DNA from 2 places in the Bradyrhizobium sp. USDA 4506 genome. Region 1 is predicted to be linked to the other one. Evidence: predicted binding sites of a transcription regulator. Region 1 holds the regulator's gene; the other holds the start of a gene.

The links. Region 1 encodes LexA, which represses DNA repair genes until DNA is damaged. Its sites were predicted from a motif close to TGTTCNNNNTGTGTTCNG; they were not measured.
Region 2: ACVIHF_RS14635 (single-stranded DNA-binding protein) is a predicted target of LexA. The motif match lies at 7,125-7,142, and genes of this name have one in related genera.

What each region holds. Positions count from the first base shown of each region.
Region 1 covers NZ_JBSSBM010000002.1:2,999,879-3,008,307, forward strand. Annotated here, with positions in the region: gene ACVIHF_RS16270 (HAD family hydrolase) at 164-790, shown strand; gene ACVIHF_RS16275 (molybdopterin molybdotransferase MoeA) at 817-2,028, shown strand; gene lexA (transcriptional repressor LexA) at 2,272-2,976, shown strand; gene ACVIHF_RS16285 (hypothetical protein) at 3,233-3,661, shown strand; gene ACVIHF_RS16290 (hypothetical protein) at 3,807-4,034, shown strand; partial or broken gene ACVIHF_RS16295 (ComEC/Rec2 family competence protein) at 4,031-6,289, opposite strand; gene ACVIHF_RS16300 (MFS transporter) at 6,720-8,048, shown strand; gene ACVIHF_RS16305 (SPW repeat domain-containing protein) at 8,362-8,429, opposite strand, start outside.
Region 2 covers NZ_JBSSBM010000002.1:2,652,296-2,660,724, forward strand. Annotated here, with positions in the region: gene ACVIHF_RS14600 (PRC-barrel domain-containing protein) at 181-513, shown strand; gene ACVIHF_RS14605 (VOC family protein) at 631-999, shown strand; gene ACVIHF_RS14610 (HNH endonuclease) at 1,039-1,401, opposite strand; gene ACVIHF_RS14615 (hypothetical protein) at 1,478-1,849, opposite strand; gene uvrA (excinuclease ABC subunit UvrA) at 1,863-4,850, opposite strand; gene ACVIHF_RS14625 (outer membrane protein) at 5,202-5,861, opposite strand; gene ACVIHF_RS14630 (outer membrane protein) at 6,118-6,864, opposite strand; gene ACVIHF_RS14635 (single-stranded DNA-binding protein) at 7,313-7,807, shown strand; gene ACVIHF_RS14640 (DUF2306 domain-containing protein) at 8,064-8,429, shown strand, end outside.

The DNA.
Region 1 (8,429 bases):
CAACAACCCAACCCTGTGGTTATGGGTCCCGGCCTTCGCCGGGACGACGGTGTGCGCGGGAACAGTCTCGCGATGAATGCAACGCCACGCACAATCCACACACCGGTCACTGAAATCGAGGACATTGCCGCCTGCCCGCAATTCTCGTACACGGTTTCACGCAATGACCTCGCAATTCTCTCCCAACTCCGTCGACGTGCTGCTGTTCGATATCGGCCGCGTCGTGCTCGACATCAACTTTGACAAGGTGATGGCGCACTGGGCGCAGCATGCCGGCTGTGCGCCCGCCGAGCTCGCCACGCGCTTTGTCGTCGACGACAGTTTCAAGCATCATGAGATCGGCCGGATCGACGACGCGGCATTCTTCGAGAATCTGCGCCGGACGCTCGGCATCAACATCACGGACGCCCAGTTCCTCGAAGGCTGGAACGCGATCTTCACCGGCGAGATGCCGGGCATCGCCCCGCTGCTCGCGGCGGCCGCCAAGCGGATGCCGCTCTACGCCTTCTCCAACACCAATCCGGCCCATGTCGCGCATTTCTCGGTCACCCATGCCGAGCTGCTCAGCCATTTCCGCAACGTCTTCCTGTCCTCGAGCATCGGCTTCCGCAAACCCGACGCCGAGGCCTACGATCATGTGGTAAAAGCCATCGGCGTGCCGGCGTCGCGGATCCTGTTCTTCGACGACCTGGCCGCCAATATCGAAGGTGCGCGGGCGCGCGGCCTTCATGCTATCCACGTGACGTCGACGGATGACGTGGCAAGGGCTTTGACCGCACTTGGAATTTGAACATTAAGAATTGAGGAGCTCTGAGCGTGGCCCTGATGCCGGTTGCCGATGCCCTGTCCGCCGTCCTCGCCGGCGCCGAACCGCTGCCGGAGGAGATGGTCGCGCTCGATGCCGCCTACCACCGCACGCTTGCGCACGACCTCGCGGCGCTCCGCACCCAGCCGCCGCAGCCGATGTCGGCGATGGACGGCTATGCGGTGCGCGCCGCCGATGCGGCTGATCTAAAGGCCCGGCTCAAGGTGATCGGCGAAGTCGCCGCCGGCCGGCCGTTCGAGCGGACGGTCGGCGCCGGCGAGGCGGTGCGGATCTTCACCGGCGGCGTGATCCCCAATGGCGCCGACGCGGTGATCATCCAGGAGGACACCGCCGTCGACGGCGACCACATCACGATCACGGAGGCCGCCAGCGTCGGGCGGCACATCCGCCCGGCTGGGGTCGACTTCCGTGAGGGCGAGGTGCTGCTCGCCGGCGGCAGCCGCCTGTCCGACCGCGCGCTGTCGCTGGCGGCCGCCATGAACTATCCGGAACTTGCGGTGCGCCGCCGCCCGAAGGTCGCGGTGCTGGCGACCGGCGACGAGCTGGTGATGCCGGGCTCGCAGCCCGGTCCCGGCCAGATCGTCTATTCCAACGGCTACGCGCTGCGAGCGCTGGCGCGCGCCGAAGGCGCCGAGACCGTCGACCTCGGCGTTGCCGCCGACACGGCAGAGGCGACCACGGCGGGCATCCGCCGGGCACGCGAGGCCGGCGCCGATGTCCTCATCACGACAGGCGGCGCCTCGGTCGGCGACCACGATCTCGTCAAGCGGTCGCTGGAAGCCGAGGGCGTCGAGATGGCGTTCTGGCGGATTGCGATGCGGCCCGGCAAGCCGATGATGCATGGCCGGCTCGGCGCGATGCGGGTGATCGGTCTGCCCGGCAATCCGGTGTCGTCCTATGTCTGCGCCTTCCTGTTCCTGGTGCCGTTGATTCGGGCGCTGAGCGGCCGGAAAGTGATTCATCATCGCCGCGCGAGCGCCCTGCTCGGCCGCGACCTCGCAGCCAACGACCAGCGCGAGGACTATCTGCGTGCGCGTCTCGAAGCGCGCGAGGACGGCACGCTGATCGCAACGCCGGTGACGCAGCAGGACTCGTCGCTGCTCGGGAATCTCGCTGCGGCACGGGCACTTCTCGTGCGCCCGCCGTTCGCGGCGGCGGCCGTCGAAGGCAGCGAATGCGAGATCCTGACACTGCCCGAATAGGGTTTTCGCGCCCCGCCGATTGTGCGTTGCCCGACACGTTCACCGGAAATTAAGTGGTTGCGGAACACATATCGAACATATAGTGTCCGTTCATGATTTGTTTCGAGTACTGGTGTCTACAATCGGGAAGCCGCGTGGAAGCAGGTGCATCGAGCACATGCTCCTGAGGTCAGGCCCGGCCTGCAGGCCCCACCAGAAGAGTCTCGGAATCGAACGACGCTATCAACCGGGGGAATACTCGAGATGCTCACGCGCAAACAGTACGAACTACTGCGTTTCATCAATGAACGTCTGAAAGAGGCCGGCGTACCGCCCTCCTTCGACGAGATGAAGGATGCGCTCGACCTGCGCTCGAAGTCCGGTATCCACCGCCTGATCACTGCGCTGGAGGAGCGCGGCTTCATCCGCCGCCTGCCGAACCGCGCCCGCGCCATCGAGGTCATCAAGCTGCCCGAACTCTCGGCCGGCGGCGGCAACGGCCGCCGCGGCTTCACGCCCAGCGTCATCGAAGGCACCCTCGGCCGGCGCGCCAGCACGCCGCCGATTGCCGAGGACGACGGCAACCGTCCGGTCGCGGTCCCCGTGATGGGCCGGATCGCCGCCGGTACGCCGATCGAGGCGCTGCAGACCCGCAGCCACACCATCAGCGTGCCGCCCGACATGCTCGGTGCCGGCGAGCACTATGCGCTCGAGGTGCGCGGCGACTCGATGGTCGATGCCGGCATCCTCGACGGCGACATGGCGCTGATCCAGCGCAACGACGTCGCCAATACCGGCGACATCGTGGTGGCGCTGATCGACGAGGAGGAAGCCACCCTGAAGCGCTTCCGCCGCCGCGGCGCATCGATCGCGCTCGAGCCGGCCAACACCGCCTATGAAGTGCGCATCCTGCCGCCGAACCGGGTCCGCATCCAGGGCAAGCTGATCGGCCTTTATCGCAAATACTGAATTGCAAATACTTGCGGCGGCCGGGAACGAGCAACACGTCGGATCGTTCCTTGCATGATAGTGTAGCGTACGGCCTGCCCGATGCGCTCCGATACCTCTCGCGCAGCGTCGCGTGTTTGTGATCGGAGCGATCTCGGACCAGTCGTACAATCGCCCAGAAACGAGCAGACGCTCGTTCGCTATCGTCCACTCTGGTAGAGGCCCTAATGCCTCAAGGAGAGGCACGGGTCGCTACCTCGAAATGAGGAGCCATCCGATGTGTGACTATAGTCTGCACGCCGTGGCATCGCGCCCCGCCATTGTCGGAGAGACGCTGATCACGACGACGTTCCGCGGCACGTCGACCCGCGGCTTTGCTTCGGAGAATGACCCCACTGTCGCGGTCTGCATGCTGCCGGGCACCGAGCTCGCTTTCGCCGAGAACGTTCGCTACGACAGCCGCTGGATCTGGACCAAGACGCTGAACTATCGCGTCGGCGTGTTCAACGAAGTCGAGCCCGACGTGCCTGATCGGCATCATGACGCGGTCGAATTCCCCGACGGCAGCCATGTGCTGGTGACCCAGCTGGTCGAGGGACAGCGCGTTAGCGTGCTGCAATTGCCGGCGCTGCATCCGCCGGTCGAGCAGAAGCCGAAGGTTGTGGAGCGGCGGCCCTCCGCATTCGCAACGCTGTTTTTGGGTTGAGCGCATCGTCGCCGCGGAATGAGCTGTTCGGCGGCGGATGACCTAAGCAATTTCGGGCGACCCCGGACTCCCGCTTCCGGGGCGCAGAAGGAGATTTGCGTCGGCCGGCGCCTTGGCGCATCATCGGGCACGGAGGACGTGCGCGGTGGTCGATAAGGTCACATGGCAAAAGGCTGGACGCGTCACGGAACCGGGCCGCTACATGTTCCGGTTCGGTTGGCTGACGGTAACGGCCGACGACCTGAAAGTCTGGGAGCAATTTCCCGAGGCTTCCTTCACCCTCGTCAAGAAGCCCGACGCCGGCCCCGACTCCGACGAATACCATCTCGGCCTGTTCGAGCTGCCGAGCGGCCCCTCGCCGGACCACGGCTAATCATCGCCCTGCAGATCGGTCTCGGCCGGCGTCGCATCCACCGCAGGCCGCGGCGCGGCGGCGGGCGCGCGCAGCGTCGTTTCGCTCTCGCCGTCGCCGGGAACTGCCGGCGACCACGGCCGGTCGATCCCGCCGGGCTTGACCGCATCGACGGCGTAGCCGTCCCTGATCCTTCGCAGCACCAGCGCGCCGTGGCGGCGCAGCCGCTCGGCATCGATCACCGATGCCGCGCAGCCCTGCGGCGCCGGCCGCGCCGTCACGATCAGGGCTGCGCGCTCGCAGTCGTCCGCCAGCGCCTCCGGCCGGGTCGCCAGCGCGACGAAGACGCCGCCGGGTCCCTGGGTCACGCAGCCGCCGGCATCGCACGAGACGCCCTCGCCGAGCGACGCATCGGTGGCGGTGCGCGCGTCGGCGTCCGCCGCCAGCCACTCCTTGACCAAAAATGCATCCTTGGCGCTGTGCATCAGATGCAGCCACCCGTCACCGCCACGCACCGCGACGTTGCGGCCGTCGCCCGAGATCAGCACGTCCGGCTGCGGCACCCTGAGCGCCCAGACCGAGGCCACCAGCAGCAGCACCGCGCCTGACCAGCGCAGCGGCGTGCGCAGCAGCCCGAGCAGGATGAGGCCGGCGCTCGCTGCGATCAGCGGCCCGATGCCGAACGCCGCCATGCGGCCGACCGCGCCCGGGAGTGCGGCGACCCATTGCGTCACCAGGATCATCCAGTCGATGCCAAGACCCATGATCGCCCAGAACAGTCCGTCGAAGCCGACCGGCATGGCGACGAGCCCGAGCAGGCCGGCCGGCATCACGACCGCCGAGACGACAGGCATCGCCGCAAGGTTCGCAAGCAGCCCGTAGGGCGTCACGCGGTGGAAATGGAATGCGGCATAGGGCGTCGTCGCCAGCCCCGCCACCAGCGAGGCCAGCATCAGGCATCGTGAGCTCGCGCCCGCCCCACAGCGCGACGCGCGCGGTCGCCGAATGGTCGGGCGACGCCAGCAGGTTCGGCAGCCCGATCTGCACCAGCGCCACCAGCCCGAGCGTCGCGGCGAACGACATCTGGAAACTGGGATGCACCAGCGCCTCCGGCGCGATCGCGAGCACGATCAGCGCCGCCACCGCCAGCGTCCGGAAGGTGATCGCGCGGCGGTCGACGATCACGGCGAGCAGCACCACGGCGGTCATGAAGAACGACCGTTGCGTCGCGACCTCCGCGCCCGACAGCAACAGATAGAACGCCGCGGCGACCAGCGCGGCCGCCGCGGCCCATTTCTTGATCGGATGCCCCGCCGTCAGCGCCGGAAACAGCGCGAGCAGCGCGCGCACCGCGAAGAACACGACGCCGGCGACCACGGCCATGTGGTAGCCGGAGATCGACAGCACATGGCCGAGCCCCGAGATGAACATCGCATCGTTGACCGGCGTCGAGATCGCATCGCGCCGGCCGGTGAGCAAGGCGGTTGCGATCGCGCGCTGGTCGCCGTCGAGCGTGGTGCGAATCCGCGCGTCGATGGCGTCGCGCAGGCCCTGCATGAAGGCGGCGTAGCGCAGCGCAAAGCCGCCGGTCGCAGGCGGCTCCCTGGTCTTGACGGCGCCCATCACGAAGCCGGAGGCGCCGATGCCCTGGAAATACAGGTCACGGCCGAAATCATAGGAGCCCGGGCGCTGCGGCCCGAGCGGCGGCAACAGCCGCGCCTTCAACTCAACGAAGCTGCCGACATCGGGCGCGGTGCCCTTCTTCACCGAGAGCCGGACCCGATTGAGCTTCGTCATGTCGCGCGGGCTCTCCATCGAAACTCGCGGATGTCGCGCGTCTCGACGAAGCCGGTCAGCGCCACCGAGAACATCGGTCGCGCCAGCACCGTGTGAGCGACGCGCGCCGTCTTCCAGGTCGCCGTCGCAAGGCCCGCGGCGACCGCGGCCAGCATCACGATAACGGGAAACACGCTGCGCCGCCGCAGCAGCAGCGCCAGCAGGCAGAGCAGGATTGCGACGGTGGCCGCGACCGACAGCACCGGCTCGTGCTCGGCCGCGAAATAGAACGCGATGCCGGTGCCGAACGCCACCGGCACCCAGGGCAACAGGCGGCCCGCCCCCGCCTCCGCGCGCGCCCATTGCCGCACTGTCTCGACGAGAGGCTTCCAGATGCCGGCGCGCGCCGGGAGAAAGCCGCCGACCGGCGCAGCCGTGCGCGGCGGCCACGTCCCCGCGTAGCCGCGTTTGCCGCCCGGCGTCGTGCCCTGCTCCGCCATTCCGCTTGCGATCCCTGCCGGCCGGCAGGCTAGCGGATGGCCCCGTCACCCGACTAGCGGAACGGATGCAGAATACGGACCGGCAACGCCCGGGTACCTGGATCGTCGCGCCTTGCCTAGCTCGCGCCGGGCCACGGCTGCCGCCTGCGTCAAATCGATCGAGCCGAAAGTCTCACTAAGATACCGATCACATTAGGAATAGACTGTTCCGATGCCTCCGCTCCCAAAGAGACGGGGATGAGGCAGTGACGGCTCGCGGCACTTGAAGGCCGCTGGAGCTCCTCTCAGGTGGCCACAACTCCCCTGAGATCAGGCGTTGCGGACGAACGCGCAAATCTCGCCTGTAACGCCGCGCACCACGCGCACTCCGCGAGCGGATAGATCGCTGAAAAACGCGAGGAGTAGCGTTTGCTTTTGAGAGGAGCAGCACATGGCAATTCAAGTACCAAGCGATTTTCGCCGCGTGATTGTCGCTGCGTCAGTGGGAAACATCATTGAATGGTACGACTTTTATATTTTTGGCAGCCTGGCCGCGGTTCTTTCGGTCAAGTTCTTTGAGCAATCCCACCCTGTCGCAGCCCTGCTGAGCACGATCGCGCTGTTCACTGCGGGATTCCTGATCCGCCCGCTGGGGGCCTTCCTGTTCGGATGGATGGGCGATCGGGTCGGCCGCAAATATACATTCCTCATTACGCTGAGCGGAATGGGCCTAGGAACGGGAGCGATCGGACTGATCCCAACTTATCAGTCGATCGGCCTGACGGCCGCATTCATTCTGTTCGGTTTGCGGATGATCCAGGGTCTGTGCCTGGGCGGCGAGTATGGCGGCGCCATCACTTACGTCGCCGAGCATGTTCCGGACGACAGCCGCGGCTACTACACGGGCTGGCTACAAACCTCGCCGACGCTGGGGATCGTGGTGTCGCTGGCGGTGATCGTTCTGACCCGAACCTGGGCCGGCAATCAGGCCTTTGACGAATGGGCGTGGCGCGTCCCGTTCCTGGTCTCGTTCCTGCTGGTGGCCATCGCCATCTACATCCGCCTGCAGCTCCAGGAGACACCGATTTTCCAGGAGATCAAGGCACAGGGACAGATGACCAGGAATCCCTGGCGGGAAGCTTTCCTCAGCGCCAACATCAAGTACATCCTGATCGCCATCGTCGTCCTGATTGGACAGGGCGTGGTCTGGTACAGTGGTCAATTCTGGGCACTGTACTTCCTGCAGCAGGTCTCCAAGGTCGATGCGGTTACCTCGGCCTACATCGTGGGGGCCGCATTGTTGATCGCAACGCCGAGCCTGATCTTCTTTGGTTGGCTGTCGGATCAGATCGGCCGCAAGTCCGTGATCCTCGGAGGAATGCTGCTTGCCGCGATCACCTACTATCCGCTGTATCTGTGGCTCGGCATGGTCACGCAGCCGGGACACATCAACTATCCGGTCGCCGTCTTCATCATCTTCATCCTCGTCTGCTATGTCGGGATGGTGTACGGGCCGGTCGGCGCGTTCCTGGCGGAGTTTTTCCCGGCCAGGATCAGGTACACCTCGGTCTCGGTGCCGTATCATATCGGCAATGGTTGGGGCGGCGGATTGGTGCCGTTCATCACATCGGCCGCCTTCGCGGCGACCGGCAGCATCGGCTACGCGTTGATCTACCCGATTGTCGTTCCCGCGGTGTGCTTCGTGATCGCCGTCTTCATCATGCCCGAGACACGCAAGACCAGAATTTGGGAGCAGATCGAGGCGAAAGCCGCATCGTGAGGGAGTCACCATGCTGACGGGCGACTAGAGCTCCGTTCCGACGGGATCGGAACGGGACTCTAGAAGCTTGTCTCGACGCGTTTTCCTTACGCGAGCCGCTATCCACGCCAGTCGAAACCGCTCTCACCCTGGCGCCATGCTGCGGTCCAGCGAGCGCGGGACGACGCTTCTGAATCCGTCCCGTACCCGCCGTCTCTGGCGTGATGTCTCTGTAGAACCTGCATCGGGCGGCAGAGGGGATCCTGCGCCACGCAAATCCCCGCTCCGGCCGCCTTTGGTTGGCGGTCAGGCCAACGTCTCAGTCAGCTTCCTCTCAGCCAGCTCGGTGATGCCAGCGATCGTGCCACCAGGTGGCGAAATCACGATCCATCGTCAGCTCCC
Region 2 (8,429 bases), 350 kb from region 1:
GACTTGACGCGTCGGGCAAATCAGCGGTACGTTTTTATTATTCCGAAATTGTGCAAGCGTCCGCCGCCGCAGGATAGAGCCAACCGCGCCCTGCGACGTGTCGCCGAGCTGCGACCCATTGGCTCACCAGCGCGACAGGCCTATATTATCAGACAAACGCCAGGAAACAGGGAGGATGCCATGCATCATACCTTGGTGCCCAGTGACCGGGTCGAGCACGTCTGCGTCTTCGGGCGCGACGGGACGAAACTTGGGTCGATCGAGCGGCTGATGCTCGACAAGGTGAGCGGAACGGTGGCCTACGCCATCATCAAGACCGGCGGCGTGCTGAGCACCCACCACCACTATCCCGTCAGATGGACCGCGCTGCGATTTGATCCTGTGCGGCAGGCCTTCGAGGCCGAGGTGACGCTGGATGATCTGCGGTCAGGACCCTCCGAATTCGACGGCGACGAATTCGACTGGGGCGACCGCTCGCGATCCTACACGCACCCGAATTATTGGGCGGTGTAGCAGAGCGGTTGAGAGACCGTAGCCCGCATGAGCGAAGCGACATGCGGGAGCGGTCAACTTGTTCGGCTGATAGACCCCGCATATCGCTCCGCTCATGCGGGCTACTAAGTCAGGCACATGACCCAATTCAAGTCCGCAGGCTGGCCTTCCGTCATACCGCGAATTGTCACCCGCGACCTCACCGGCTTGGCCAGATTTCTTCGAGACGTTTTCGATGCGCAGGGCGAAGTCCGCTCCGGCGCGCCAACGGAAATCCGGATCGGAGACTCGATCATCCTGATCAGCGACGGCGGAGGCGTGCGCGAGGCGATGCCGGCCTTTCTCTACGTCTATGTTCCGAACGTAGACGAGACCTATCGGCGGGCGATCGCGGCAGGCGGTGAATCCATCGAGATACCCGCGGATATGCCGTATGGCGACCGACGCGCGACGGTCCGGGATGCCTGGGCAAACGTCTGGCAGGTCGCCACCTATCGCGGGAAGTGAGGACCGTAGGGGCAAGCCACCACTATTGGGCCAACAGCACTACGCTTGTTGCGCACTCGGTTGATTGCGGCGACGTCGTGCTGATGCCATCCGTCGATCAGTGCTGGTTTGTATTCCAGAGAGAAAGCCGACGCGGCGGTAGTTTGCAACTCCCTTTCGGAAGCTAGCTAGCTGAGCAGCAACCGGGTCGTCAGGCGTCAAATATTGAAAAAGACTGGGATCATGGTGAGGTTCTAGACCGCCGTGACACGTGTGACAAAGAGTAATCAAATTTCTCAGATCAGTGACGCCGCCCTTTTCCCATGGTCGGATATGATGCACATGAAGCACAACGTCCTCGCAATCGTCAGGACGTCGCCCGCAAATGCGGCAACGTCGCCTGTCACGCGTTAAAACCTGCATTCTTACTTTTGGCGTCGGCGCTCGCCGAAAAGCAGTTTCGGGCAGTAGACCAGGCGAAATGAATCCGGTCGCGCCGTCATGGATCGAACGTCCGGCCCTTCCCAAGAGACGAAGAAAAATGGACCGTCCCAGAGATTCTTCCAGTAGAGCGTTTCCGGCCACCAATCAGGAAGAGACACAACTCGTCGGGTGTATGAACAACAGCATAGGGCTGATGTGCATGCCTCCAAAGCTCCACGAACTGTGGGTAAACGAGACGCGCAGTTCGGAGCTCTTCGCGTCGGTCTTCGTCTGACCAGCCCACCCACTCAGTCTGCGTTCCAAAAATAACCTTGCCATCGTCGTCTGCCGTCAGCGTAATCGCGAAATAGAGACAGTCAGGACGAACCGCCGTTAGCGCATTCAGCCGATCATCGAGACCCTTCTCTTTTGGATCGCGCGTGTCCACGTACAGGTCCTTTTTACTCCGCCGCCTCGCTCGCTGAGCTCTTCCTCGGCTTGCTGTTCGCCTTCTTCAGCACCGGAGCCAGGAACTTGCCGGTGTAGCTGCGCGGGGCCTTGACGATGTCCTCGGGCGGGCCCCAGGCGACGATCTCGCCGCCGCCGTCGCCGCCTTCGGGGCCGAGGTCGATGACCCAGTCGGCGGTCTTGATGACCTCGAGATTGTGCTCGATCACCACCACCGTGTTGCCCTGGGCGACCAGCTCGTGCAGCACCTCGAGCAGCTTGGCCACGTCGTGGAAGTGAAGGCCGGTGGTCGGCTCGTCCAGGATGTAGAGCGTGCGGCCGGTGGCGCGCTTTGACAATTCCTTGGCCAGCTTGACGCGCTGGGCTTCGCCGCCCGACAGCGTCGTCGCCTGCTGGCCGACATGGATGTAGTCGAGGCCGACGCGGTGCAGGGTCTGGAAGGTCTCGCGCACGCGCGGCACCGCCTTGAAGAACTCGGCGGCTTCCTCGACCGTCATGTCGAGCACGTCGGCGATGCTCTTGCCCTTGAACAGGACCTCCAGCGTCTCGCGGTTGTAGCGCTTGCCCTTGCAGGTGTCGCAGGTGACGTAGACGTCCGGCAGGAAGTGCATCTCGATCTTGATGACGCCGTCGCCCTGGCAGGCCTCGCAGCGGCCGCCCTTGACGTTGAAGGAGAAGCGCCCGGGCTCGTAGCCGCGCGCCTTCGCCTCCGGCAGGCCGGCGAACCATTCGCGGATCGGCGTGAAGGCGCCGGTATAGGTCGCGGGGTTGGAGCGCGGCGTGCGGCCGATCGGCGACTGGTCGATGTCGATGATCTTGTCGATGTGCTCGAGGCCCTCGATGCGGTCGTGCGGCGCGGCGCCTTCGCTGGCGTTGTTCAGCTTGCGGGCGATGGCGCGGTACAGCGTGTCGATCAGCAGCGTCGACTTGCCGCCGCCGGAGACGCCGGTCACGCAGGTGAACAGGCCGAGCGGGATTTCGGCCGAGACGTTCTTGAGGTTGTTGCCGCGCGCGTTGACGACCTTGATGGTGCGCCGGTGGTTCGGCGGCCGCCGGTCGGGCACAGGCACCGACAGCTCGCCGGTGAGATACTTGCCGGTCAGCGATTTCGGGTTGCGCATGATCTGGTCGGGCGTGCCTTCGGCGACGATGTGGCCGCCATGCATGCCGGCGCCGGGCCCGATGTCGAGCACGTAATCGGCGAGGCGGATGGCATCCTCGTCATGCTCGACCACGACCACGGTGTTGCCGAGGTCGCGCAGCCGCTTCAGCGTGTCGAGCAGGCGGGCATTGTCGCGCTGGTGCAGGCCGATCGACGGCTCGTCCAGCACGTAGAGCACGCCCGTGAGGCCCGAGCCGATCTGCGAGGCGAGGCGGATGCGCTGGCTCTCGCCGCCCGACAGCGTGCCGGAGGAGCGCGACAGCGTCAGGTAGTTCAGGCCGACATCGAGCAGGAAGGTCAGGCGCTCGCGGATCTCTTTCAGGATGCGCGTCGCGATCTCGTTCTGCTGCGCGTTCAGCGCCTCCGGCACCGTCTCGAACCATTCGCCGGCGCGCTTGACCGAGAGCTCGGAGATCTCGCCGATATGCTTGCCGCCGATCTTAACGCACAGCGCCTCGGGCTTCAGCCGATGGCCGTTGCAGCCTTCGCAGGGCACGTCGGAGAAATACTTGCCGAGCTCCTCGCGCGCCCACTCGCTCTCGGTTTCGCGGTAGCGGCGGTTGATGTTGGTGATGACGCCCTCGAACGGCTTCTTGGTGTCGTAGGAGCGGACGCCGTCCTCATAGGAGAACTTGATCTCGTCGTCGCCGGAGCCGTGCAGCAGCGCGTTCTGGACCTTCTTGGTGAGGTCCTTCCACTTGGTGTCGAGCGTGAACTTGTAGTGCTTGCCGAGCGCGGTCAGGGTCTGGATGTAGTAGGGCGAGGACGATTTCGCCCAGGGCGCGATCGCGCCCTTGCGCAAGGTCAGCTCCTTGTCGGGGATGACCAGGTCCTCGTCGATATGCTGCTCGACGCCGAGGCCGCCGCAGGCCGGGCAGGCGCCATAGGGGTTGTTGAACGAGAACAGGCGCGGCTCGATCTCGGGGATCGTGAAGCCGGAGACCGGACAGGCGAACTTCTCCGAGAACAGGATACGCTCGGGCCCGCTCTTGTCGTGGATCTTGGCGGTCTTCTTCTTGTCCTCTTTCTTGTCGTCCTGCGCTGCCGCCGCCGGCGCATCGGCGTATTCGATCACGGCGAGGCCCTCGGCGAGCTTCAGCGCGGTCTCAAAGCTTTCCGCAAGGCGCTGGGCGAGGTCGGGACGCACCACGATGCGGTCGACCACGACGTCGATGTCGTGCGGGAATTTCTTGTCGAGCGCGGGCGCTTCGGACAGTTCGTAGAAGGTGCCGTCGATCTTGACGCGCTGAAAGCCCTTCTTGAGATACTCGGCGAGCTCCTTCTTGTACTCGCCCTTGCGGCCGCGCACGACCGGCGCCAGCAGATATAGACGGGTGCCTTCCGGCAGCGCCAGCACGCGATCGACCATCTGCGAGACGATCTGGCTCTCGATCGGCAGGCCGGTGGCCGGCGAATAGGGCACGCCGACGCGCGCCCAGAGCAGGCGCATGTAGTCGTAGATCTCGGTGACGGTGCCGACGGTGGAGCGCGGATTCTTCGACGTGGTCTTCTGCTCGATCGAGATCGCCGGCGACAGGCCGTCGATCTGGTCGACATCCGGCTTCTGCATCATCTCGAGGAATTGGCGCGCATAAGCCGACAGCGACTCGACGTAGCGGCGCTGGCCCTCGGCATAGATGGTGTCGAACGCGAGCGACGATTTGCCGGAACCGGACAGGCCGGTGAACACCACGAGCTTGTCGCGGGGAATCTCGACGTCGATGTTCTTCAGATTGTGTTCGCGCGCGCCACGGATCGTGATGGCGCGCGATGAGGAGCCGGCGTTCTGTTGGCGCTTCGCCTTGAGCACTTCATCCATAGCGACGGTTCCGGGCGCATGCTTGGGCGCCTTTTGGGCGCGCATCGCCGGTGATGCCGGGACCTTGCGCCGATGGGGTGTGAAGGCTGGAACGTAGGAAGAACGGCCGACAATTTCCAGTGCTGAGTCGCGTCCATCAACGGATAGTTTGCCTGATGGCAGCAGCCGTCAGCAGGGCCGGTTCCGCTAAAGCCTTTCCCCCGTTCCGATGGAATCGGAACAGGGGCTCCAGATTCCTGCTTTGACCCGTTTTCTTTCCGCGAGCCGGAATCCGCTTCGCTCGAAAACGCTCTTACGCAAAAAGGCCGGCGCGAGGCCGGCCTTTCGGTGCGTTCTGATCGCAGATCAATCTTAGTACTTGGCGACGATCGGGCCGCCGAAGTGATAGTTCACGCCGAACTGGGCGCTGTGCAGCTCGAGCGTACCGGAGGGCACGCCGAAATAGTTCTCGCTGTCGAGGCTGCGATACAGGTATTCGCCCTTGATCGACCACTGCGGGGCGATGAAGGCTTCGACGCCGGCGCCGACGGTCCAGCCGGAGTGGAAGTTGCTCTGCGAGGCGGTCACGCCGAGCGCGGTGACGCTGACCTCGTTGTTGGCCCAGGCGTAGCCGCCGGTGCCGTAGAACAGCACCTTGTCGACGGCGAAGCCGAGGCGGCCGCGCACGGTGCCGAGCGAGTCGATTTTGCTGCGGGCGGTGACGCCGAGCGTCGAGACCGATGCGTCGATGTCAGCGCCTGCAGCGTCGACCTCGAGGCCGTACACGATGTTGCCGGCCTGCCAGTTGTAGCCGATGGTGCCGCCGCCGAAGCCGCCTTCCATGCTCGGGGTGCCGGAGTTCTCGCTGGCGTAGCCGCCGAAGCCGCCGACGTAGAAGCCGGTCCAGTTGTAGATCGCGGCCGGCGCCGGAGCCTTCACGTAAGGCGCGCGTGCCGCCATGTCGGCGGCCATTGCCGGTGCAAAAGCGCTCAGTGCAAACATGCCGGCCGAGGCCAGCAAAACAATCCTCATTTTCAAAGTCCCAGTCCCATTTTCTTGTTGTCCCTTCAGAGATCTTGAAGAGAGCGTCACAGCAGTGTCGCGTGACGTGCTGGTGCTTCTACAGAGAAATGCCGGAACGTGTGTATCCGCGAAACCACAACGCACCGAAAACGGCCCCGGTGAGGTGCGCGTGCACACGCAACGAAAAAGCCGGCGCACAAACAGGCGCAAACAAAAAGGCCGGCGCGAGGCCGGCCTTTCGTCTGGATCAATCGGCCTGGCGCGATCAGTAGCGCGCGACGACCGGGCCACCCCACTTGTAGTTCACGCGGACGGTGACGAGGTCGACGTCCTGGCGATCGCGGATGGTGCTGTTCAGCGTGCCGTTGGGAGCGATCAGGTTGTAGGTCTTGTCCTGCATGAACAGGTGGTCGTATTCGATGCCTGCGGTCCAGTTCGGCGCGAAGCCGACTTCGATGCCGGCGCCGACGGTACCGCCCCAGCGGGTGTCGCTGGCGCTGCCGACGAGCACACCGGTCGGCGTGAAGTAGGTGTTGAAGCGGTTGTCGGTCAGTGCCGCGCCGCCCTTGGCGTAGAGCAGCACGTTGTTGACGGCGTAGCCGATCTGGCCGGTGAACAGGCCGAACGCGTCGATCTTGGACTGGTTGGTGAACAGGCCCGGGAAGATCGCGCTGTTGTTGCTGCCCTTCAGGTCAGCCCAGTCGCCCTGCGCTTCAAGGCCGAACACCCAGGTGCCGGCCTGCCAGCGATAGCCGATCTGGCCACCGGCGACGCCGCCGGTTGCATCATGGCAACCATCTGATGCGAGGAAGATGCCGGCCGGGAGCTGGTCCCAGCAATTGTGGCTCGAGCCCCAGCCGCCGTTGGCGCCGATGTAGAAGCCGGTCCAGTCATAGATCGGGGCAACCACTGGCGGCGGCGCCTTGGTGTAGGGGCGCGCAGCGAGATCGGCAGCCGCGGCAGGCGCAGCAAACGCAATCAGAGCAACCGTACCGAGCAAAAACTTCTTCATTATCAATCCCCCAGCACCCCGATCGGCTTCCAAACGGTCCCGAAGCACGATCCCAGACGCGAGCGCCCGCGCCATGGTTGGAGCTATACGCTGATTCAACCGCAAACGCAGTCTCCCAAATGCAACACTCGCGGGAGAAGTATCGATAAGGCAAGCTGCTGATTTGTTTGTTGTTTTTCTAAATCTTGCTGCCGAGCGTCGGCCTGCGCCGAGATCGACTGCCGCTCTGACGGCACTGGCCGCTTCTACGGCTGGTTGTGGCGAACAAAACTGGAACGATGCCGGATCCGGTGCTATATCCCGATATCCGTGGATAACCGCGCGACGGCAAAGGCGACGAGCCGGCACCGGCGTATAGGGTCATCCACGACGCCTGCGACGTAAGTGGCGAAGGTTGAGAGTGGCGGCCGAATGTCCGGACGCCCGGTTTTTGAGTGGAGATGATGCGATGGCAGGAAGCGTGAACAAGGTGATCCTGGTGGGAAACCTCGGCAAGGATCCGGAAATCCGGCGGACGCAGGACGGCCGTCCGATCGCAAACCTTTCCATCGCCACCTCGGAAACGTGGCGCGACAAGGGCACCGGCGAGCGTAAGGAAAAGACCGAGTGGCACCGCGTCGTGATCTTCAACGAGGGCCTCTGCAAGGTCGCCGAGCAGTATCTGAAGAAGGGCGCCAAGGTGTACATTGAGGGTCAGTTGCAGACCCGCAAATGGACCGACCAGAGCGGCGTCGAGAAGTACTCGACCGAAGTCGTGCTGCAGGGCTTCAACTCCAACCTCACCATGCTCGACGGGCGTGGCGGTGGGGGCAGCAGCTTCTCCGATGATGGCGGCAGCGATTTCGGCTCGGCCGGACCGGTCAGCTCAGCGCCGCGCCGCGCCGTCGCCGCGGGTGGTGGCAGCAGCCGCAACAGCGACATGGACGACGACATCCCGTTCTGAGGAGTGGTCGCGCTTCCATCGATTCCGTCAGGCGCCGTTCCGTGAAGATCGTTCTCCGGATCGGCGTCCTGATTGCGGGGAGGGATGTCTTCGTGTGGATTATGAGGATAACCTTGCACTCGGCTGATCTCATTTGAGCATTGACAGGGAACCTTTGCGGTTCCGCGGGGCTTTGACACAGCTCGATGTGAATGATATTTACATTGGCCTGCGGCATTTGATGCCTGGCCGCGAGCTTCACTCGAGGGCCGCCACCATGAGCCTCGTGCCATTGCTCGACGCTGTGCCTGCGATCCCGCTCCATGCCTTTGCCGCGATGGCCGCCTTCGTGCTGGGCTCCATCCAGCTCGCCGCCCCCAAAGGCACGCTGCCGCACCGGACCCTGGGCTGGATCTGGGTGATCCTGATGCTGGTGGTCGCCGGAAGCTCGTTCTGGATCCATCAGATCCAGCTGGTCGGTCCCTGGAGCCCGATCCACCTGCTGTCGATCTTCTCGCTCGCCATGCTGGCGCTCGGCGTCACGGCCGCGCGGAGCCACGATGTCCGCCGCCACAGGTTCACGATGATCGGCATTTTCTTCGGCGCGCTAATCATTGCCGGGCTGTTCACCTTGATGCCCGGG